Regions from separate parts of the Candidatus Syntrophocurvum alkaliphilum genome, predicted to be linked through region 1. Evidence: riboswitches for the same ligand, from Rfam matches in the RefSeq annotation. Region 1 holds a riboswitch; the other holds the start of a gene.
The links. A riboswitch is a leader RNA that binds a small molecule or an ion and turns the genes downstream of it on or off. The one in region 1 is predicted to bind cyclic di-AMP.
Positions count from the first base shown of each region.

Region 2: another riboswitch for cyclic di-AMP. It lies ahead of SYNTR_RS02115 (quaternary amine ABC transporter ATP-binding protein); the one in region 1 lies ahead of SYNTR_RS06580 (ABC transporter permease).

Region 1 is NZ_CP046457.1:1,351,338-1,361,600, reverse strand. It holds gene SYNTR_RS06610 (acyl-CoA dehydrogenase family protein) at 1-482, shown strand, start outside; gene SYNTR_RS06605 (glycosyltransferase family protein) at 571-1,620, shown strand; gene SYNTR_RS06600 (ABC transporter permease) at 2,072-2,692, shown strand; gene SYNTR_RS06595 (betaine/proline/choline family ABC transporter ATP-binding protein) at 2,712-3,824, shown strand; gene SYNTR_RS06590 (ABC transporter permease) at 3,811-4,542, shown strand; gene SYNTR_RS06585 (glycine betaine ABC transporter substrate-binding protein) at 4,565-5,530, shown strand; cyclic di-AMP (ydaO/yuaA leader) riboswitch at 5,783-5,918, shown strand; gene SYNTR_RS06580 (ABC transporter permease) at 6,023-6,643, shown strand; gene SYNTR_RS06575 (betaine/proline/choline family ABC transporter ATP-binding protein) at 6,663-7,775, shown strand; gene SYNTR_RS06570 (ABC transporter permease) at 7,762-8,493, shown strand; gene SYNTR_RS11600 (glycine betaine ABC transporter substrate-binding protein) at 8,516-9,469, shown strand; gene SYNTR_RS06560 (hypothetical protein) at 9,525-9,821, opposite strand; gene SYNTR_RS06555 (peptidoglycan-binding protein) at 10,211-10,263, shown strand, end outside.
Region 2 is NZ_CP046457.1:420,932-431,194, forward strand. It holds gene nhaA (Na+/H+ antiporter NhaA) at 354-1,658, shown strand; gene SYNTR_RS02075 (Fur family transcriptional regulator) at 1,849-2,277, shown strand; gene SYNTR_RS02080 (ABC transporter ATP-binding protein) at 2,540-3,289, shown strand; gene SYNTR_RS02085 (SufB/SufD family protein) at 3,276-4,199, shown strand; gene SYNTR_RS02090 (selenium metabolism-associated LysR family transcriptional regulator) at 4,221-5,123, shown strand; gene SYNTR_RS02095 (pyruvoyl-dependent arginine decarboxylase) at 5,253-5,711, shown strand; gene speE (polyamine aminopropyltransferase) at 5,731-6,552, shown strand; gene speB (agmatinase) at 6,563-7,423, shown strand; gene SYNTR_RS02110 (hypothetical protein) at 7,542-7,970, opposite strand; cyclic di-AMP (ydaO/yuaA leader) riboswitch at 8,401-8,527, shown strand; gene SYNTR_RS02115 (quaternary amine ABC transporter ATP-binding protein) at 8,714-9,910, shown strand; gene SYNTR_RS02120 (ABC transporter permease) at 9,903-10,263, shown strand, end outside.

The DNA.
Region 1 (10,263 bases):
TAAACAAGGCTGATCCAATTGAAGTCCGCAAGAAAAAGTTTTTAGCAAGACAATTAGTTTTATTTGCAAAAATATACAATTCAAAAGTGAGCACCAATATTATTCACGAAGCTATGTCTATCTTAGGCACTCAAGGAGTAATAGAAGATTTTACTTGCCTTCCTCGGTTATATAGAAATTCTAATATATTTGAGCTGTGTGAAGGACCTAGAAATGAACTACTTACTAAATTATACAATGATTTTAAAATAAATGCAGATTGGTTTTCTATTGAAGAATTTGTTAATGAATCATTAACAGGTTCTGACAAAGAAGAAATTGAACATTATACTCAATTAATAAATGAAATAATAGCTCATCCAAATTTATATAACTTAGATGAAAAGACCATCTGTATTGCAAAAAGATGGGATAAATTATCAGATGATTTTATGATGGCATTTCAAGAACTTGCTCGTCAGCAAGTTTTAAAAAAACTCTAAGATAAAAATTCTAATCAAAATTATTATTGTTTTTTCTATATTGTCTAATGTCTCTTGACATGCTGATAAATGTATAAAGGGGATTTATATGCAAATAAAAAAAAGTAGAGTAAAATCTACTAAAATTAATACAGATTTAAAAATAACTATTGTTTATCCACCTGTAGTTGATTGGTATTTATTATATCAACGTCCTCAACAACTTCTAAATGCTTTATCTACTTTTGAGGGTGTTACTTCAATATTTATTAGTAGTGAAGAATTTAGGCAATTAAAAGAACCTATTATAGAAATGGAACCTAACTTATATGTTGTAAAAAAAGATGTTGATTTTAGTCACCTAGTAAAGGGGAAAAAAATACTTTGGCTGAGTTATCCCAACTATTACTATTATGCAGATCAAGAACACTATGATCTAATTGTTTTCGATGCTATTGATAGCCCAGTAGAAGAACTGAATTTTTGGTTAGAAAATCTAGACAAAGCTCTTCAAAGATCTAATTTAATTATGTGTACATCAGAAGCATTAATTAATTATTATCAAAAATACGGTAAAGCCATATATTATTGTCCAAATGGAGCTGATTATAATCATTTTGCTAAAGCAGCAGAAAAATTACCAAAACCCATTGATTTTCCAGCTACATCTAGCATAGTTGTTGGTTTTTATGGAGCCCTTGCTTCTTGGGTAGACTTTGATTTAATTAAAACCATAGCTGAAAGATATCATGTAGTTCTTATTGGGAACAACAAATACTATAATTATGACTTGAATCATCCAAATATAACGGTCTTAGAACACAAAGATTATAATGTGCTACCTTATTATCTTTCACAGTTTGATCTTGCTTTAATTCCTTTCAGATTGACTGAACTAGTAAAAGCATGTGATCCAGTAAAGTATTATGAATACCTTAGTGCGGGTAAGCCTATATTAGCAACTGATATTTATGAGATCAAAAGAAGATATTCAGATTTAACGTATTTTATAAATAAGGAAAACTGTTTTCGAACAATAGAAAAAGCAATAAAAGAAGACTCTATGGTTATCAAGAAACGTCGAATGGAAACTGCCCAACTTAATTCATGGCAAGAAAGGGCGAAAACAGTTATAAGAAGCATAAGAAACCATTTATAAAGTGTATTTTTTAAATTTAAAGTGATATAGAAATAAAAACCTGATCTTTTTTTAAAGAACAGGTTTTTTTATTTCACTATAATACATACAATGTTTTAGAGTTTTTATAAGTTTACTGCAAGCTAATTTTAACACAGGTTAAAACAACAATAATTTAAATAAAACATACTAATGCCAAAAAATAGAAAAAAATAGAAAAATATGCTAATATTACTTTATAGAAACGCTAAGTTAAAAAATTTAAAAAGCAGGGGGAATGAATTTATATAGGGGGGGATATCCACGTAAAGTGGTAGGGCTAGTTTACAACTCATTTGTTAACTAGTTATTTGTAGGCATTTGGTGAAGAATGTACATACTCTAGGTTTAGATTTTTAAAATATAATCTAGACTGAATTTATTGCATGCCTTTTTTCTTTTTTTACCCGTTTCCTGTATAAATGGTGATTATATGGATTTATGGTATTACTTTATTAACAATCTAGACAATGTAATCAGATTAACAGCAGAGCATATTGTATTAGTCGGAGTATCTGTAGGTTTTGCAGTGCTAATAGGAGTAGGATTAGGTGTCCTAATTAGCTATTACCAAGTCTTGGCAAGAGGTGTACTTTACATATGCCAAGTAATAATGACCATACCAAGCTTAGCAGTATTTGGCCTGTTAATACCCCTATTTGGCATAGGTTTTAAAACAGGTGTAATAGCATTGGTTCTATACTCTTTATTACCAATAGTACGTAACACATATACAGGTATAGAGGAGATAGATCCTGCTGTAATACAAGCTGCACAAGGTATGGGAATGAATGAAACTAATATATTGCGCAAAATCAAACTACCACTTGCATGGCCTATTATAATGGCAGGAATTAGAACATCAGTAGTAATGATAATAGGAATAGGAGCCATAGCATCCTTTGTAGGAGCAGGTGGATTAGGAGAATTCATATTCCGAGGAATCTCACAGTGGAATATGAACTCAGTACTAGTAGGAGCAATTTTTGTTTCAATTGTAGCAATAGTAGCAGACCGACTATTAAAGTGGGCAGAACATCGCACTAGAGTCTAAAAAAAGGAGGTGTAGTGCTTTGATAAAACTAGAGAATCTGCATAAAGTTTTTCCGGGTTCAGAAGTACCAGCAGTTAATAATTTAAATATGCAAATAAACGAAGGAGAAACATGTGTATTTGTAGGTCCATCAGGTTGTGGTAAAACAACCACGATGAAGATGATAAATCGCTTAGTAAAACCAACATCAGGAATAATAAAAATAAATGATTCTGATACAACCAATCTAAACCCAATAGAACTGCGCCAAAACATAGGTTATGTAATACAAGAAATAGGCTTATTTCCACATATGACAATAGCAGAAAACATTGCAACAGTACCAAAAGAGAAAAAGTGGTCGCAATCAAAAATAAATTCAAGGATAGATGAACTATTAAATTTAGTTGGATTAGATCCTGAAATTTATAGAAACAGGAAACCAGATGCACTAAGTGGTGGTCAAAGGCAACGAGTGGGAGTAGCAAGAGCCTTAGCAGCTGATCCACCTATATTATTAATGGATGAACCATTTGGAGCAGTTGATCCAATAACAAGAACCCACTTACAAAATGAGTTTATAAGACTACAAAAAGAGATAAACAAAACCATAATATTTGTAACTCATGATATAGATGAGGCAATAAAAATGGGAGATAAAATTGCGGTAATGCGCGAAGGCAACCTTATACAGTATGATGAACCCAACAACTTATTAAGTTCTCCAGCAGATAGCTTTGTAGAATCATTAATTGGAAGCAATCGCTCAATCAAAAGATTAAACTTAATCAAAGTAAAAGATGTACTAAATACAAAATTACCAAGCATAAACCTAAACACCATATCAGAAATAACATCCAAACAACTACTAGATAGCAAAGCAAAAGCTTTACCGGTAACTGATGAAAACTTAAGATTTTGTGGAATCTTAGAAACTAAGCACATACTAAACAACAAGGAAAATAAAGCCTTAGAAAGCTTAATAAAACCATGCAGTAGCTTAGTTCAAGATGAAGCAACATTAGGAGATGCACTATCTGCAATGTTAAATACAGGAGAAAAATATGCTGTAGTATTAAACGACAACCAAGAACCTAAAGGAGTACTAACCATAGCATATATATTGGAGCTGATGAAAGATGATGCAGCATAGTAATAACTTATGGTTAAAATTTATTCCTGTAATATTATTTATTGGTTTAGGAATAGGAATAACAATTTACTTTGTAAACAATCCCGGAGGTGCTATGGCAGCTAGGGTGTTGAGTTATGACTATATATTGCGATTGACTCAGGAACACATAACCATGGTATTAGTATCTTCCATAGCAGCTATCCTAACAGCTATTCCTCTAGGAATAATAATAAGCAGGGAAAAAGTAGGAGCAATAGGCCCATTTATTGAGAATACAGTTAATGTAGCTCAAACAGTACCGAGTTTAGCAATCATAGCATTATTTTTCACAATATTTGGCCTAGGATTTTATACAGCAGTTTTTGCTCTATGGTGTTATTCATTACTACCAATTTTAAGAAACACATATGCTGGAATAAAAAGTGTACCACCAGGTGTAATTGAAGCAGCTAAAGGTATGGGAATGCCAAACTATAGGATATTATACCAAATAGAAATGCCATTAGCATTTCCTGTAATAATGGCAGGTATTCGTAACGCTGTAGTAATAAATGTTGGAACCGCAACCTTGGCTACATTCATAGGCGCTGGAGGACTAGGACACTTAATAGTAACTGGGATTCAGGTACAACGATTATCATTACTGTTAGTAGGATGTATATTAAGTGCATTATTAGCACTAACTTTCGATCATTTATTAGCAATTTTAGAACAAAGGGGTATAAAGATTACTTAATTTTTAAATGGAGGGGATTTATATGCTATCTTTAAAACAATCCAAAAAGATGACAACTTTAGTAGCTATCATTAGTGTTTTTGCACTACTATTAGTTGGCTGTGCTGGTCAAGCTGGTGCACCAGGTGAACCAGGTGAAATTGATGAATGGACATTTGCTACGAACCATGAATTCTCAGTAAGACCAGATGGACTTCCTGAGCTAGTACAAGTATATGACTTTGAGTTTGATAATGTTGAGGTTATGGATTTAGGCATTACATATGGTGCCTTACAGGAAAACAGAGTCTCTGCAGCAATGGGGTTTGGAACAGATGGACGTATAGCAGCTTTTGATTTAGTAAACCTAGTAGATGATAAAAACTTCTTCCCGGTTTACAATCCTGCACCAGTAGTACGTACAGACGTAATTGAACAATATCCTGAGTTAGAAGAATTAATGCAACCAGTAAGTGAGGCTTTAGACACAGATACCATGATTGAACTAAATAGAGCAGTTGATGTAGATGATAAAGATGTAACACAGGTTGCTGTAGACTGGTTAAATAGTGAAGGAATTTTAACTGGCGAACAAGTTGAAAATGCAGGCGAAATTTCAGTTGGTTCTAAAGAATTTACTGAGCAGCTATTACTTGGAGCAATTACTATAGCAGTATTAGAAGATGCTGGCTTTGATGTTGAAGATAACACTAACTTAAGTGGAAGTGTAGTTGTCCGTGAATCCTTACTAAATGGTGATGTAGATATTTATTGGGAATACACAGGAACTGCATGGCTAACCTATCTTGAGCACGAAGAAGCAATTACCGATCCTGTAGAGTGTTATGAAGCAGTTAAACAAGAAGACTTAGAGAAAAATGATTTAGTATGGTTAGACTATGCTCCATTTAACAACACTTATACAATAATGATGCGCCAAGCTGATGCTGATGCATTAGGAATTGAATCAATAAGCGATCTTGCTGAACTTATTAATCAAAGACAATAATCAAAATCGAGTCAAATGGGACGGTTCCTATTGACTCACTTAACAATATATAAAACTAAAAAAAAACCTGTTCTTTTTTAAGAACAGGTTTTTTTTAGTTAAGTACGATACAAACAATATTTTAAAGATTTATAAAGAATTTATAGTTGAAAATATATAAAATAAACTCTCATAGTCAAAAACAATATGATATTTAAAGATATGAAAGAATTATGATTTCCATTATTCAAATAGATTATGCTAACATTACTTATGAATTAAACGCCGAGTTCTCAAAAATATGAGAAGCGGGGGAACCGAATTAATGGGGTGAGTCCACGTAAGTGGTAGGGCTACCTTACAGTCCGAATCCGTCAGCTAACTTCGTAGGCGTTGTGAGAAAGAATGTGATACATACTTTAAGGTCTAGACTAAACAATAGGTCTAGGTTCATACGCTCTATGCCTTTCTTTCTTTATTTTCTTACCCGCTTCACACAAAAATGGTGATTATATGGATTTATGGTATTACTTTATTAACAATCTAGACAATGTAATCAGATTAACAGCAGAGCATATTGTATTAGTCGGAGTATCTGTAGGTTTTGCAGTGCTAATAGGAGTAGGATTAGGTGTCCTAATTAGCTATTACCAAGTCTTGGCAAGAGGTGTACTTTACATATGCCAAGTAATAATGACCATACCAAGCTTAGCAGTATTTGGCCTGTTAATACCCCTATTTGGCATAGGTTTTAAAACAGGTGTAATAGCATTGGTTCTATACTCTTTATTACCAATAGTACGTAACACATATACAGGTATAGAGGAGATAGATCCTGCTGTAATACAAGCTGCACAAGGTATGGGAATGAATGAAACTAATATATTGCGCAAAATCAAACTACCACTTGCATGGCCTATTATAATGGCAGGAATTAGAACATCAGTAGTAATGATAATAGGAATAGGAGCCATAGCATCCTTTGTAGGAGCAGGTGGATTAGGAGAATTCATATTCCGAGGAATCTCACAGTGGAATATGAACTCAGTACTAGTAGGAGCAATTTTTGTTTCAATTGTAGCAATAGTAGCAGACCGACTATTAAAGTGGGCAGAACATCGCACTAGAGTCTAAAAAAAGGAGGTGTAGTGCTTTGATAAAACTAGAGAATCTGCATAAAGTTTTTCCGGGTTCAGAAGTACCAGCAGTTAATAATTTAAATATGCAAATAAACGAAGGAGAAACATGTGTATTTGTAGGTCCATCAGGTTGTGGTAAAACAACCACGATGAAGATGATAAATCGCTTAGTAAAACCAACATCAGGAATAATAAAAATAAATGATTCTGATACAACCAATCTAAACCCAATAGAACTGCGCCAAAACATAGGTTATGTAATACAAGAAATAGGCTTATTTCCACATATGACAATAGCAGAAAACATTGCAACAGTACCAAAAGAGAAAAAGTGGTCGCAATCAAAAATAAATTCAAGGATAGATGAACTATTAAATTTAGTTGGATTAGATCCTGAAATTTATAGAAACAGGAAACCAGATGCACTAAGTGGTGGTCAAAGGCAACGAGTGGGAGTAGCAAGAGCCTTAGCAGCTGATCCACCTATATTATTAATGGATGAACCATTTGGAGCAGTTGATCCAATAACAAGAACCCACTTACAAAATGAGTTTATAAGACTACAAAAAGAGATAAACAAAACCATAATATTTGTAACTCATGATATAGATGAGGCAATAAAAATGGGAGATAAAATTGCGGTAATGCGCGAAGGCAACCTTATACAGTATGATGAACCCAACAACTTATTAAGTTCTCCAGCAGATAGCTTTGTAGAATCATTAATTGGAAGCAATCGCTCAATCAAAAGATTAAACTTAATCAAAGTAAAAGATGTACTAAATACAAAATTACCAAGCATAAACCTAAACACCATATCAGAAATAACATCCAAACAACTACTAGATAGCAAAGCAAAAGCTTTACCGGTAACTGATGAAAACTTAAGATTTTGTGGAATCTTAGAAACTAAGCACATACTAAACAACAAGGAAAATAAAGCCTTAGAAAGCTTAATAAAACCATGCAGTAGCTTAGTTCAAGATGAAGCAACATTAGGAGATGCACTATCTGCAATGTTAAATACAGGAGAAAAATATGCTGTAGTATTAAACGACAACCAAGAACCTAAAGGAGTACTAACCATAGCATATATATTGGAGCTGATGAAAGATGATGCAGCATAGTAATAACTTATGGTTAAAATTTATTCCTGTAATATTATTTATTGGTTTAGGAATAGGAATAACAATTTACTTTGTAAACAATCCCGGAGGTGCTATGGCAGCTAGGGTGTTGAGTTATGACTATATATTGCGATTGACTCAGGAACACATAACCATGGTATTAGTATCTTCCATAGCAGCTATCCTAACAGCTATTCCTCTAGGAATAATAATAAGCAGGGAAAAAGTAGGAGCAATAGGCCCATTTATTGAGAATACAGTTAATGTAGCTCAAACAGTACCGAGTTTAGCAATCATAGCATTATTTTTCACAATATTTGGCCTAGGATTTTATACAGCAGTTTTTGCTCTATGGTGTTATTCATTACTACCAATTTTAAGAAACACATATGCTGGAATAAAAAGTGTACCACCAGGTGTAATTGAAGCAGCTAAAGGTATGGGAATGCCAAACTATAGGATATTATACCAAATAGAAATGCCATTAGCATTTCCTGTAATAATGGCAGGTATTCGTAACGCTGTAGTAATAAATGTTGGAACCGCAACCTTGGCTACATTCATAGGCGCTGGAGGACTAGGACACTTAATAGTAACTGGGATTCAGGTACAACGATTATCATTACTGTTAGTAGGATGTATATTAAGTGCATTATTAGCACTAACTTTCGATCATTTATTAGCAATTCTAGAACAAAGGGGTATAAAGATTACTTAATTTAAAAATGGAGGGGATTTATATGCTATCTTTAAAACAATCCAAAAAGATGACAACTTTAGTAGCTATCATTAGTGTTTTTGCACTACTATTAGTTGGCTGTGCTGGTCAAGCTGGTGCACCAGGTGAAATTGATGACTGGGTATTTGCTACGGACCATGAATTTTCAGTAAGACCAGATGGACTTCCTGAGCTAGTACAAGTATATGGTTTTGAATTTGATGATGTTGAAGTTATGGACTTAGGTATTACATATGGTGCCTTAAGAGAGCACCAGGTAGCAGCAGCTATGGGATTCTCAACTGATGGACGTATAGCAGCCTTTGATTTAGTAAACCTTGTAGATGATAAAAACTTCTTCCCGGTTTACAATCCTGCGCCAGTAGTACGTACAGACGTAATTGAACAATATCCTGAGTTAGAAGAATTAATGCAACCAGTAAGTGATGCTTTAGACACAGATACCATGCTTGAACTAAATGCTTCAGTAGATGTAGATGGTAAAGATGTAACACAGGTTGCTGTAGATTGGTTAAATAGTGAAGGAATCCTAACCGGAGAACAGGCTGAAAATGCAGGTGAAATTTCAGTTGGTTCTAAAGAATTTACTGAGCAGCTATTACTTGGAGCAATTACTATAGCAGTATTAGAAGATGCGGGTTTTGATGTTGAAGATAATACAAACTTAAGTGGAAGCGTAGTAGTACGTGAAGCATTACTAAATGGTGATGTAGATATTTATTGGGAATACACTGGAACTGCATGGTTAACCTACCTTGAGCACGAAGAAGCAATTACAGATTCTCAAGAGTGTTATGAAGCAGTTAAACAAGAAGACTTAGAGAAAAATGATTTAGTATGGTTAGACTATGCTCCATTTAACAACACTTATACAATAATGATGCGCCAAGCTGATGCTGATGCATTAGGAATTGAATCAATAAGCGATCTTGCAGATCATATAAATGAAAGATAATCAGAATTAAAAACAGTGAGTCAAAAGGGACGGTTCCTTTTGACTCATTTTTATTTTAACAATTAAAATAAAATTCATTTAACAAATCTCGAGCTTTAGCTTCATGACTTTTTTTAACTTCTATAACAGCTGTAGTAGTTTGAGAAAGTTGCATGCGGCTAAAAGGATGAGTCTTAGTTTTTAATCTGCATTTTACTCCTTTAGCTTTTAAATAAGAATATCTAGCATTAACTTCTGGTAGGTTACTTTGCGAACCTCCATATACATCTACCCATCCTAATTTATCTTGAATGACTATTATTATATATGCAATCCCACCTAGAATAAATATAAATAAACTTGACCCGTCCATATTATCACCCTCATTCAAAATGTTAAAAATCTTTATTATGCTTTTTTCTATTATACAATAACAAGGAACAAAAAATGTTTTATAGATGCTTATATATATATATATAGCTTCAAATTATCGACGTTGAATATAGTATAACTGTATTTTGAATTATATTTTTATTAGCTACAATAATAATGTAGAATACAAAAATTCACCCCTCCAAACACCATCATGTGGGGTCACTCCAACCCGTCCCCTTTGACTCTTTTTTTCTTTTGTGATAAATGGACATGTTAGCATAAAAAACCACTATTATTAAAAAACAAACAAAATTATAGTGATTTTACAATACTGCCTTAATTAATGAATGAAGCAAGGTGAGGGTTTATTAGTAGTCAATTGGCTGTTTGTCCTATAATGTCGAAATAGTTAAACTTTTAATAATCGCCTATTATAAAAT
Region 2 (10,263 bases), 930 kb from region 1:
CAAGAAAATTCTATATTTTATAAATAATAAGTTGATTCTGCTGCAAAAAGTAACTACAACAAACTTAAGGCTGAGCAAACATGTTTATCTAAGTCCTTAAGTAGCAAGGCGTGGTGCATAGATCACGGTTAAGTATAAATAAAAAAACATTTTAGATAATAAGTGCTAAGCTAAAATGAAGGTGAAGACCGATGAGTGGCGTGATAAACATGTTTGCTCAGCCGATTCCATACTCTAAGTTTAGCTTTTTGCAGTGGAATCTAAGTTTAATTAGCAAAAATTTATTATCCATTTTACTATATTAAGCAGAATTTATATTAACTTAGATGCAGCAATTATGAAAGGAAGATATAATGGAAAACAACAAGAAACTAATGCAACTAATTAAAAAAATTTTTGATACAAAAATACTAAGTAGTCAATTACTTCTATTGGCTACAATTATAGCTTTAGTTTGGGCTAACACTACATATGCCAGTACTTATTTTGCTTTATGGCAAACAGAGGTATCATTTCAATTTGGTAATTTTGTTCTTACTGATACTTTAGGTCACTGGATTAATGATGGCCTAATGGTAATTTTCTTTTTTGTAATAGGTCTTGAGATTAAAAGAGAGATAATGATTGGTGAGCTTTCAACAGTTAAAAAAGCAGGCTTTCCAATAGCAGCAGCTATAGGAGGAATGGTAGTACCTGCATTAATATTTGTAGTATTAAACATAGGCACAGAAGGACTTAGAGGTTGGGGTATACCCATGGCAACAGATATAGCTTTTGCCCTAGGTATTTTAATGGCTTTAGGCACAAGAATTCCTTTAGCTTTGAAAGTATTTCTCCTAGCTTTGGCAATTGTGGATGATATGGGAGCTATTTTAGTTATAGCATTTTTCTATACAGAGCAAATAAGCATTAACAGTTTACTATTTTGCTCTGTTGTTTTATTTATGTCATTATTATTAAATCGTTTACAAGTTAGAAAAACTTATCCATATGTAATATTGGGCATAATTTTGTGGCTAGCATTTTTGCAATCAGGAGTTCATGCTACCTTGGCAGGTGTTTTGTTAGCTTTTACAATCCCTGCAAAAGCTAGATTTAGTGTTAATGAGTTTAAGTGTGAGACGGAAAAAATAATTAATAACTTTAGTGATAAAGAATTCATAATAATGTGTGATGAATCGCAAACAAAAGCACTTCATAAACTTCAAAATACTGTAGATAATACTGAAGCTCCACTTCAAAGAATGGAACATATTCTCCATCCAATAGCAGTATTTTTCATTGTACCACTTTTTGCATTAGCAAATGCGGGTGTTACTTTTATAGGTGTAGAGGGAGTAACTATATTTAATAATATTTCACTGGGTATAATATTAGGTTTATTCTTTGGTAAACAAATAGGTGTTACTCTATTTTCATGGATAGCAGTAAAACTTGGATGGGCTAACCTACCTTCTGATGTTACCTGGACACAAGTTTGGGGAGTAAGTTGTCTAGCGGGTGTAGGGTTTACAATGTCTTTATTTATAACTAACCTAGCATATACAACTCCTTTATATTTAGAACAGGCAAAAATAGGGATACTAACTGGATCACTTATGTCAGCAATTCTAGGTATAGTCTTACTATTGATTAGAAGTAAGCATGATGACAAATAAATTAAAATGAAAATTAAAAAATTAAAAGCTTTTATAGATTAGAGAAGCTTTTAATTTTTTTGTTATGTGACTAAGATAAATAATGATTTCTATACTAACTATAGATTAAGTAAAAACTTGTAAACTAGTCAAATAAAGATTATAATGTTTTTAATAGTGATTATTATTATCAAGACTTTGGAGTGTTTAAATGACTAAGGAAGATGTAATAAGCAAAAAATTGGAAAACAATAACTATAAATTAACTCAACAAAGAGCCACTGTGTTAGATGTAATGTATGAAAATAAAGGAAAACATTTAAGCGCAGAAGATGTATTACTTAAATCAAAGCAAAAAATGCCTAATATCGGAATAGCCACTGTTTATAGAACACTAGAACGTTTAGCGAGTTTAGAGGTTGTATATAAAACTATGTTTGATGAAGGAAAATATAGATATGAGTTGTGTGAGGATGAAAATCATCAACATCACCATATTATTTGCATGGACTGTGGAAATATCTCAGAGGTAGAAGAAGATTTATTAAACAATTTAGAATCTCATCTAGAAAAAAAAGGTTATAAAATAGTAGATCATGACTTAAAGTTTTATGGCTACTGCCCAGATTGCAATAAGTAAAAACAATTTTATATATAACCAAGAGGATGGGGGAACTACAAGAAGGTTAATTTTGTGGTAGGTGAAAATATATAATTAATTAAGAGTCAAAAGACTCTTATTTTGATGTATAAATATATTTATTATTTAATTACATAATAACATAATAATACCAACAAACAATTATACATATAAAACTACTACATATTAGTAGACTTTGTTAGACTTTAGTAATAGCTATGTGATAGAATTAATTCGTCTATCAATAGTGGAGGTGAAAATAATGCTAAAGCTTGAAAATTTAAGTTTACAATTAGTTGATGACAATGGAGACGATAAAGAAATTATTAAGGGTGTTAATATAGAATTTCAAAAAGGAAAAGTTTATGCAATTACAGGTCCTAACGGAGGAGGGAAAACCTCCTTAGCTAAATTGATAATGGGAATTTATAAGCAAAATAATGGAAAGATCTACTTAGATGGTAATGATATCAGTAATTTAAACGTAAGTGAAAGAGCAGATTTAGGCATTGCTTATGCATTTCAACAACCACCTAGATTTAAAGGTTTAGGTATTCAAGATATTTTAAAAATAGCCTCACCTAATATTGATACCGTACAAACCAGAATTCGGCTTAGAGATGTAGGTTTATGCCCAGAAGAGTTCCTGGAAAGAGACTTGGGGGCTGGTTTAAGTGGTGGAGAAATAAAAAGAATTGAGATAGCACAGATACTTGCAAGAGATGCTAAAATTAGTATATTTGATGAACCTGAAGCAGGTGTAGACTTATGGACTATTAGAAAGTTAATAGAGATTATTGTAAATGAATATAAAGGAAATCCCGAGAAAACAGCAATAATCATTACTCATAACCAAAACGTATTACCAATTTGTGATGAAATAATAGTTGTAGATGAAGGTATAATAAAAGGAAAAGGTAACTCTGAAGAAATTTGGCCACTAATTAAAGATGATATTGAATGTAAGATGATAGAACAGTGTCGAGGAGAAATGATACATGAAATTAAATAATATTGAAACAAACTTACTAGATGCTATAGCTAATATAAAAGACATTCCAGAAGGTGCTTTAAACATAAGAAAAGACGGACAAGCCCTTGCTAGAAGTTCATCATCAAATATATCAATAACATCTATGTCGGATAAACCCGGCATGGTTGTAGAGGTGAAATCAGATACAGTAAACGAATCTGTTCATGTACCAGTTATACTTACTCAACCTGGTTTTCAAGATAAAGTATATAATACATTTATTATAGGAGAAAGAGCAGATGTTAACATAATTGCTGGTTGTGGTATACATAATCCTAGTCATATGTCATCTAGACATGATGGCATTCATGAAATAATAGTAAAAAAAGATGCCAAAATGAGATATGTGGAAAAGCACTATGGTGAAGGTAATGAAAAAGGTAAAAATGTATTAAATCCAACTACAGTTATTACTTTAGAAGAAGGTGCATTTGCCGAGTTAGAAATGGTACAAATTCAAGGAGTTGATGATACAGTAAGGTCAACAAAAGCTTACGTAAAAGCTAATGCCAGTTTAAAAATAGTTGAAAGACTACTTACTGATGGAACTCAATCTGCTGAATCAACTATTAATATTTATATTGATGGAAAAAATGGTTCAGCACAAATTATATCAAGGTCGGTTGCTCAAGATGATTCTTATCAAGGTTTTCATGCTTCACTAATAGGAAAAACTGAGTGTTTAGGACATGTAGAATGCGATGCTATAATAATGGATAATGCAAAAATAAAAGCTGTACCTGAGTTATGGGCAGAAAATTCAAATGCAGTTTTAACCCATGAAGCAGCAATTGGAAAAATAGCAGGTGAACAGTTAATTAAGTTAATGTCTCTAGGTTTAACTGAACAAGAGGCAATTGATACTATAATAAATAGTTTTCTTAAATAATTATAAGCAAGGTGTAGGTGGATGAATTTAAATCTTTTTAAAACTTATGTAAAAGTTGTTGAAGTTCAAAACTTATCAAAAACAGCAGAAGAACTTTCGATTTCGCAGCCTGCAATTACCAAACAAATACAGGCATTAGAAGAGATATATGGTTCTTTATTGTTGGAAAGGTCGGGAAGAAGGTTAAAAACCACAGAAGCTGGTGAAACACTATATCATTATGCTAGAGAAATAATTAAACTAATAGAAAAAACAGAACTAGCAATGGAAGATGTTGCTGAAAGCAGGAAAGGTACTTTGTTTTTAGGAGCTAGTACAATACCTGGTCAATATATCTTGCCTCAATTTATAAAAAAATTTAAGGATCAACATCCTAATACTAGTTTAGCTATGGACATTGCAGATACAGAACAAGTTTTTGCTAAAGTTGCAGAACGTGAGCTAGATATAGGAGTAGTAGGAGGTTATATTAATAATCGCAAAGTAGATGGCTTTAAATGGATTGAAGATGAATTAGTAGTTATTGTTCCTAATAATCATTATCTAAACCAATTCAAAGAGGTTTCGATTAAAGATTTGTTAAATGAAAAATGGATATTTCGTGAAAAAGGTTCTGGTACTAGAAAGGCTATTGAGGAATCACTATCAAAATTTGCGATTAAAAAAGATAATTTACAAATACTTATGGAAGCTGGGAGCACAGAGGCTGTACTCGCAATGGTGGAATCAGAAATGGGGATTTCAATAATTTCTAAGTGGGCAATAAACAAAAAAGAGTCTCACAGTAAAATTAAAAGCATAAAACTTACAGAGCCTCAATTTAAAAGATTTTTTTATGTTATATATCCCAAACAAAAAAGCCGACGAAAATCAGTTGCTAACTTTATTGAATTTATTAAAAAACATAAAGTAAAAAAGGCTTAGTTTGCTACTAAGCTTTTTTTTATTTATTAAAAAAAATTAGCAATAATAGTTTTTTTTAATAAATTATTTGTATATAATTAATCTGTTATTTAAAAATAATAATTAATGATGTCTGGGGGTGCAATTAATATGTTACCTTTACCCAAAAAGTATTTTATTACTGCAGCGGCTGCAGAGGGAGAAACTGAACTTACGGCATTTGACGGAGCATTACTCAAAGCTAGGGTTGGAAACACTAATTTACTTAGAGTAAGTAGTATCCTTCCTCCAGGATGTGAATATGAACCTGATTTAGTGGTTCCTCCGGGATCGTTACTTCCTGTTGCATATGGGGAGATTACAAGCAGTACCAAAGATGAAATAATTTCTGCTGCAGTTGCTGTCGGAATTAAGCATGGAAGTTTTGGTGTAATTATGGAGTTTTCAGGTAGATGCAGTAAAGAAGAATCAGAAAAAGAAGTCACTAAAATGGTGGAAGAAGCCTTCAAAATCAGAGAAATGGAATTAGACGAAATAAAAATTGCTTCAGTTGAACATAAAGTTAAAAACATTGCCTGTGCATTTGCAGCAGTTCCACTATGGTATTAATTAAAAGGAGGACTAAAAGATGGATTTGTGGGTAACTGAGTATCAAACCCCTTCATTAGGTTTCTCCTGTAAAATTAGTGAAACTTTAAGGGTTGAACAAACAAAATATCAACATTTAGCAGTAGTTAATACAGATCAATTTGGTAAAATGCTATTATTAGATGGCATGATACAAACAACTGAAGTAGATGAATTTGTTTATCATGAAATGATAACAATGGTTGCTATTAATTCCCATCCTAATCCTAAAAATGTATTAATAATTGGTGGAGGGGATGGAGGTACATTAAGAGAGGTTGTTCATCATCCTTTAGTTGAAAATGGAACATTAGTTGAAATAGATGATCGAGTAATACAAGCTTCAAAAGATTTTTTTCCACAACTAAGTTTATCTTTTAATAATCCAAAAGCTAATGTTATTGTTGATGATGGAATAAAATTTGTAAAACAGCATAAGGATAAATTTGATGTTGTTATTATAGATTCTACTGAACCAGTTGGTCCTGCTATTCAACTTTTTTCAAAAGAATTTTATACAGATGTTTATAATTGCTTAAAAGCAGATGGTATAATAATTGCACAAAGTGAATCACCATTTTTTAATAAAGACGTTATTAAAATGGCTTATTCAGGTATTAATAATGTCTTTAATACAACCAAACTATACTTAGCGAGTATTCCAACTTATCCAAGTGGTTTATGGTCATTTACTATTGGATCTAAAAAACATGATCCTGAAAAAGTTGTGTTTTCTGGTGATTTAGACTTAAAATACTACACGTCAGCTATACATCAAGCTGCATTTATGCTACCTAATTTTGTTAAAAATATTATTACTTAAGAGTGGTTATATGAATAAAATTATAAATTTAATAGAACAAAAAGCTCTTTTTTTAGGGGCAAGCAAAGAATTTGAAAAATGTGAAAAAGTTATCGTAGGTTTACCTATGGATGCTACAACTAGCTTTAGGCCCGGTACTAGGTTGGCTCCTTACAGAGTTAGAGAGGTATCAGAAGGTATTGAAGAATATAGTGTATACTTAGATAAATCTCTAGAAGAAATTAATTACTACGATGTAGGAGATTTAATTATACCTTTTGGTAATATTGCTGAATCATTAAACAGAATGGAACTAGTTACAGAGGAATTACTTAATTTAGGTAAAAAAGTTTATGCTATTGGTGGAGAACATCTTGTAACACTAGCACTTATTAAAGCTTATACACAATTTTATAATAATCTTGTGGTTATACAATTTGATGCTCATGCTGATTTGCGAGAAGATTACCTGGGGGAAAGTATGTCCCATGCTACAGTTATGCGAAAAATAGTTGATTTAATACCAGAAAAAAACTTATACCAGTTAGGAATTCGATCTGGAACTAAAGAAGAATTTGAATATGCTAGGGAAAATACTAATTTATACTTAGATACTCTACCTAACGTGGATGAACTTAAGGCAAAGATAGGGAATAAGCCTGTATATATAACTGTTGATATTGATTTTTTAGATCCTGCTTTTGCTCCAGGTACTGGTACTCCAGAAGCGGCAGGATTTACTTCACGAGAACTTTTACAAATATTACGCGATCTAAATTGTTTAAATATAGTAGGTTTTGATTTAGTTGAAATTTCACCACCATTCGAAAAAGGTGATAATACCTCAATATTAGGTGCAAAAATATTAAGGGAGGCATTACTAGCTTATTAAAAACGAATTAAATGTTAAACACATAGAAATAACAGGAGTAAAGATAGTAAGGATTGAATAATCCATACTATCTTTTTTAATTGCAGCTTTTTGCCTTGGAAATACAATTAGTTATTATCTAATAACTAATTAAACTATAAGGGTATAATAATATTCTATTATCTGAAATTTTTTTATATTTAACATAATCAGATAATGAAGAAAAAACATTTTCATAATATTCTAAACTAGCATCAACATCTGTGTCTGGGATTATTTCTGCAATCCATACCGAAACCTCCATCCAGTTTAAAAGCTTTAGTTCTTCTAATCCATCTTCTAGGAAAGATATTTCTGATATAGGTATTGAGAAAGGTCCATCTGCTTTGCTTTTAATATGACTTTCTAGTAATGCAATAAACTCTTGAAGTTTACTTTCTTTTTCTTCATTAATTACATATTGAAATAGAATATCATATAAATTTTGAGCAAGTCTAATAGATGTAACTGTAGGTAAAGCTAAATGAGTTTCCTTTCTAATAAATTTAATGCCAAAGTTTTCTACCAAGGCTAATCACTCCTCTTAAAAAAGTTATTATTTAAGCATATATGATTAGAATTTTATAGACAAGCTTCTTATGGTTAATATAGAAATAATTTTAATTTTTTTACCCTAGAAAAAGCAAGTCCTAGTGTAAAGGTCCTTAACAAAAATGTTGTTTTGTAAATTACATTTAATAACTACAAAAACTTAAGGATGCAGTAAAATTATTTAAATAATTTAGTTTATTTATGTAGCTTTAACTTTATTTTAATTATTTAGAAGAAATTAAGACTATTTTGGAGATTATTTACTATGAGCAACTTATTAAGGTTCAAAATTGGATTTAAAGGTTAATATTGCTTTTAAATCTTTTTGTGTTCCTTTTAAAATTAAAGCTATAATTAAGATTATAATTAAGATTATAATTAAATAGCCTCCTATGATGTCTATAATAACATTCTTTATGCTTAATCCTAGTATAGGAACGGGGGATCCAAATTTTTTGGGGTGAATCCAAATATTGGTAGGGCTCCCTAGCCCGAACCCGACAGCTAACCTCGTAAGCAATTAAGGGGGAATGGATTAATAGAGTTTTTTATATGCATTTCAAATATTACATATAATGCCTATTTTGAAGGATAGTACAAACATCCTAAATCCCCACTTAAAGTAACCTCAAAATATAACATTTTTTTTATAATTTTTAAAAAAATTATATGCTATATGGGCATGCTATATAGTATCAATATTTGTTAAGGATGATGATAATGGATAAAATTATAGTTAATAATTTAACAAAAGTTTATGGCAATAATCCAGAAAAAGCTTTGAAACTCGTAGATAAAGGTGTAGATAGTGAGGAAATAAAAAAACAAACAAAACAAGTAGTTGGTGCAAGAGATATTAATATATCTGTAGCCCCTGGCGAGTGTTTTGTGATAATGGGACTTTCGGGTAGCGGAAAATCAACTCTAATAAGATGTATAAATTGTATTATAAGGCCAACAGCAGGAGATATTATTATTGATGGTGATGATATTACCAAGGTTGATTCCAAGAAACTAACTGAAATACGTAGGACGAAAATGTCCATGGTATTTCAAAGATTTGCATTATTGCCTCATCGAACAATATTGGATAACGTTGTTTATGGACTTGAAGTTCAGGATGCTCCAAAAGATGAAAGAATTAAACAAGCATTAAGATCAATTGAAATGGTAGGATTAAAAGGATGGGAAGATTATTATCCACATAATCTAAGTGGTGGTATGCAACAAAGAGTTGGTATAGCTCGAGCATTAGCCACAGATCCTGATATTTTGTTAATGGACGAGCCTTTCAGTGCACTTGATCCATTAATTAGACAAGAAATGCAGGATGAATTAATAGAAATTCAAAAAAAATTACAAAAAACAATAGTATTTATAACGCATGATTTAGATGAAGCTCTAAAACTTGGTGATCGTATAGCTTTAATGAAAGATGGAAAAATTGTGCAAATGGGTCTTCCCGAAGATATATTACTTTCACCGGCAACTGAATATGTTGCTAGATTCGTTGAAAATGTTAATCGTTCTAAAGCATTAAATGCTTCATCTGTAATGGTTAAACCTCGTAGTGTGATTGGATCAAAAGATGGCCCTAGAACGGCATTGCGAGTAATGGAGAAAAACGGAATATCATCTGTTTTTGTTACCGATCGCAAAGGAAAATTAGAAGGTTTTATTACAGCAGACGCAGCTTATGAAGCTGCTGAACAGGGAGCTAAAACCCTTGATTCATTTATTGAAAAGGATGTCCCTGTTACAGACTTGGAAACTCCTTTATCCGAATTACTAGACGTTTTAGCACATACTAAAATACCTGTGGCAGTAGTGGATGAAGAAAAAAATTTAAAAGGAATCTTAGTAAGAGGTTCGGTAATAGCTGGAATAGCTGGTGAAAGGAGTGATGAAGATGAGTAGAGGTTGGTGGGAAACATTTCAAACAGAAGGAATACCTAGAGTACCAGTAGGTGATTGGATAGATGATGGTATTAACTATCTTCAAACAGAATTCGGTACAGCTTTTGATGCTATAGCTGATGGACTAGAATTTATTTTATTATATTTACAACATGGTTTATCAGCTATACCACCGATATTGTTTATAATTATTTTTGTACTTATTGCTTGGTATATTGTGGATAAGAAGGTAGCATTGTTTACTGCTTTAGGTCTATATTTAATTTATAATATGGGACTTTGGGGTCCGACTATGCAAACTCTAGCAATGGTCGGAACAGCAGTACTTTTATGTATTATTATTGGTGTACCAC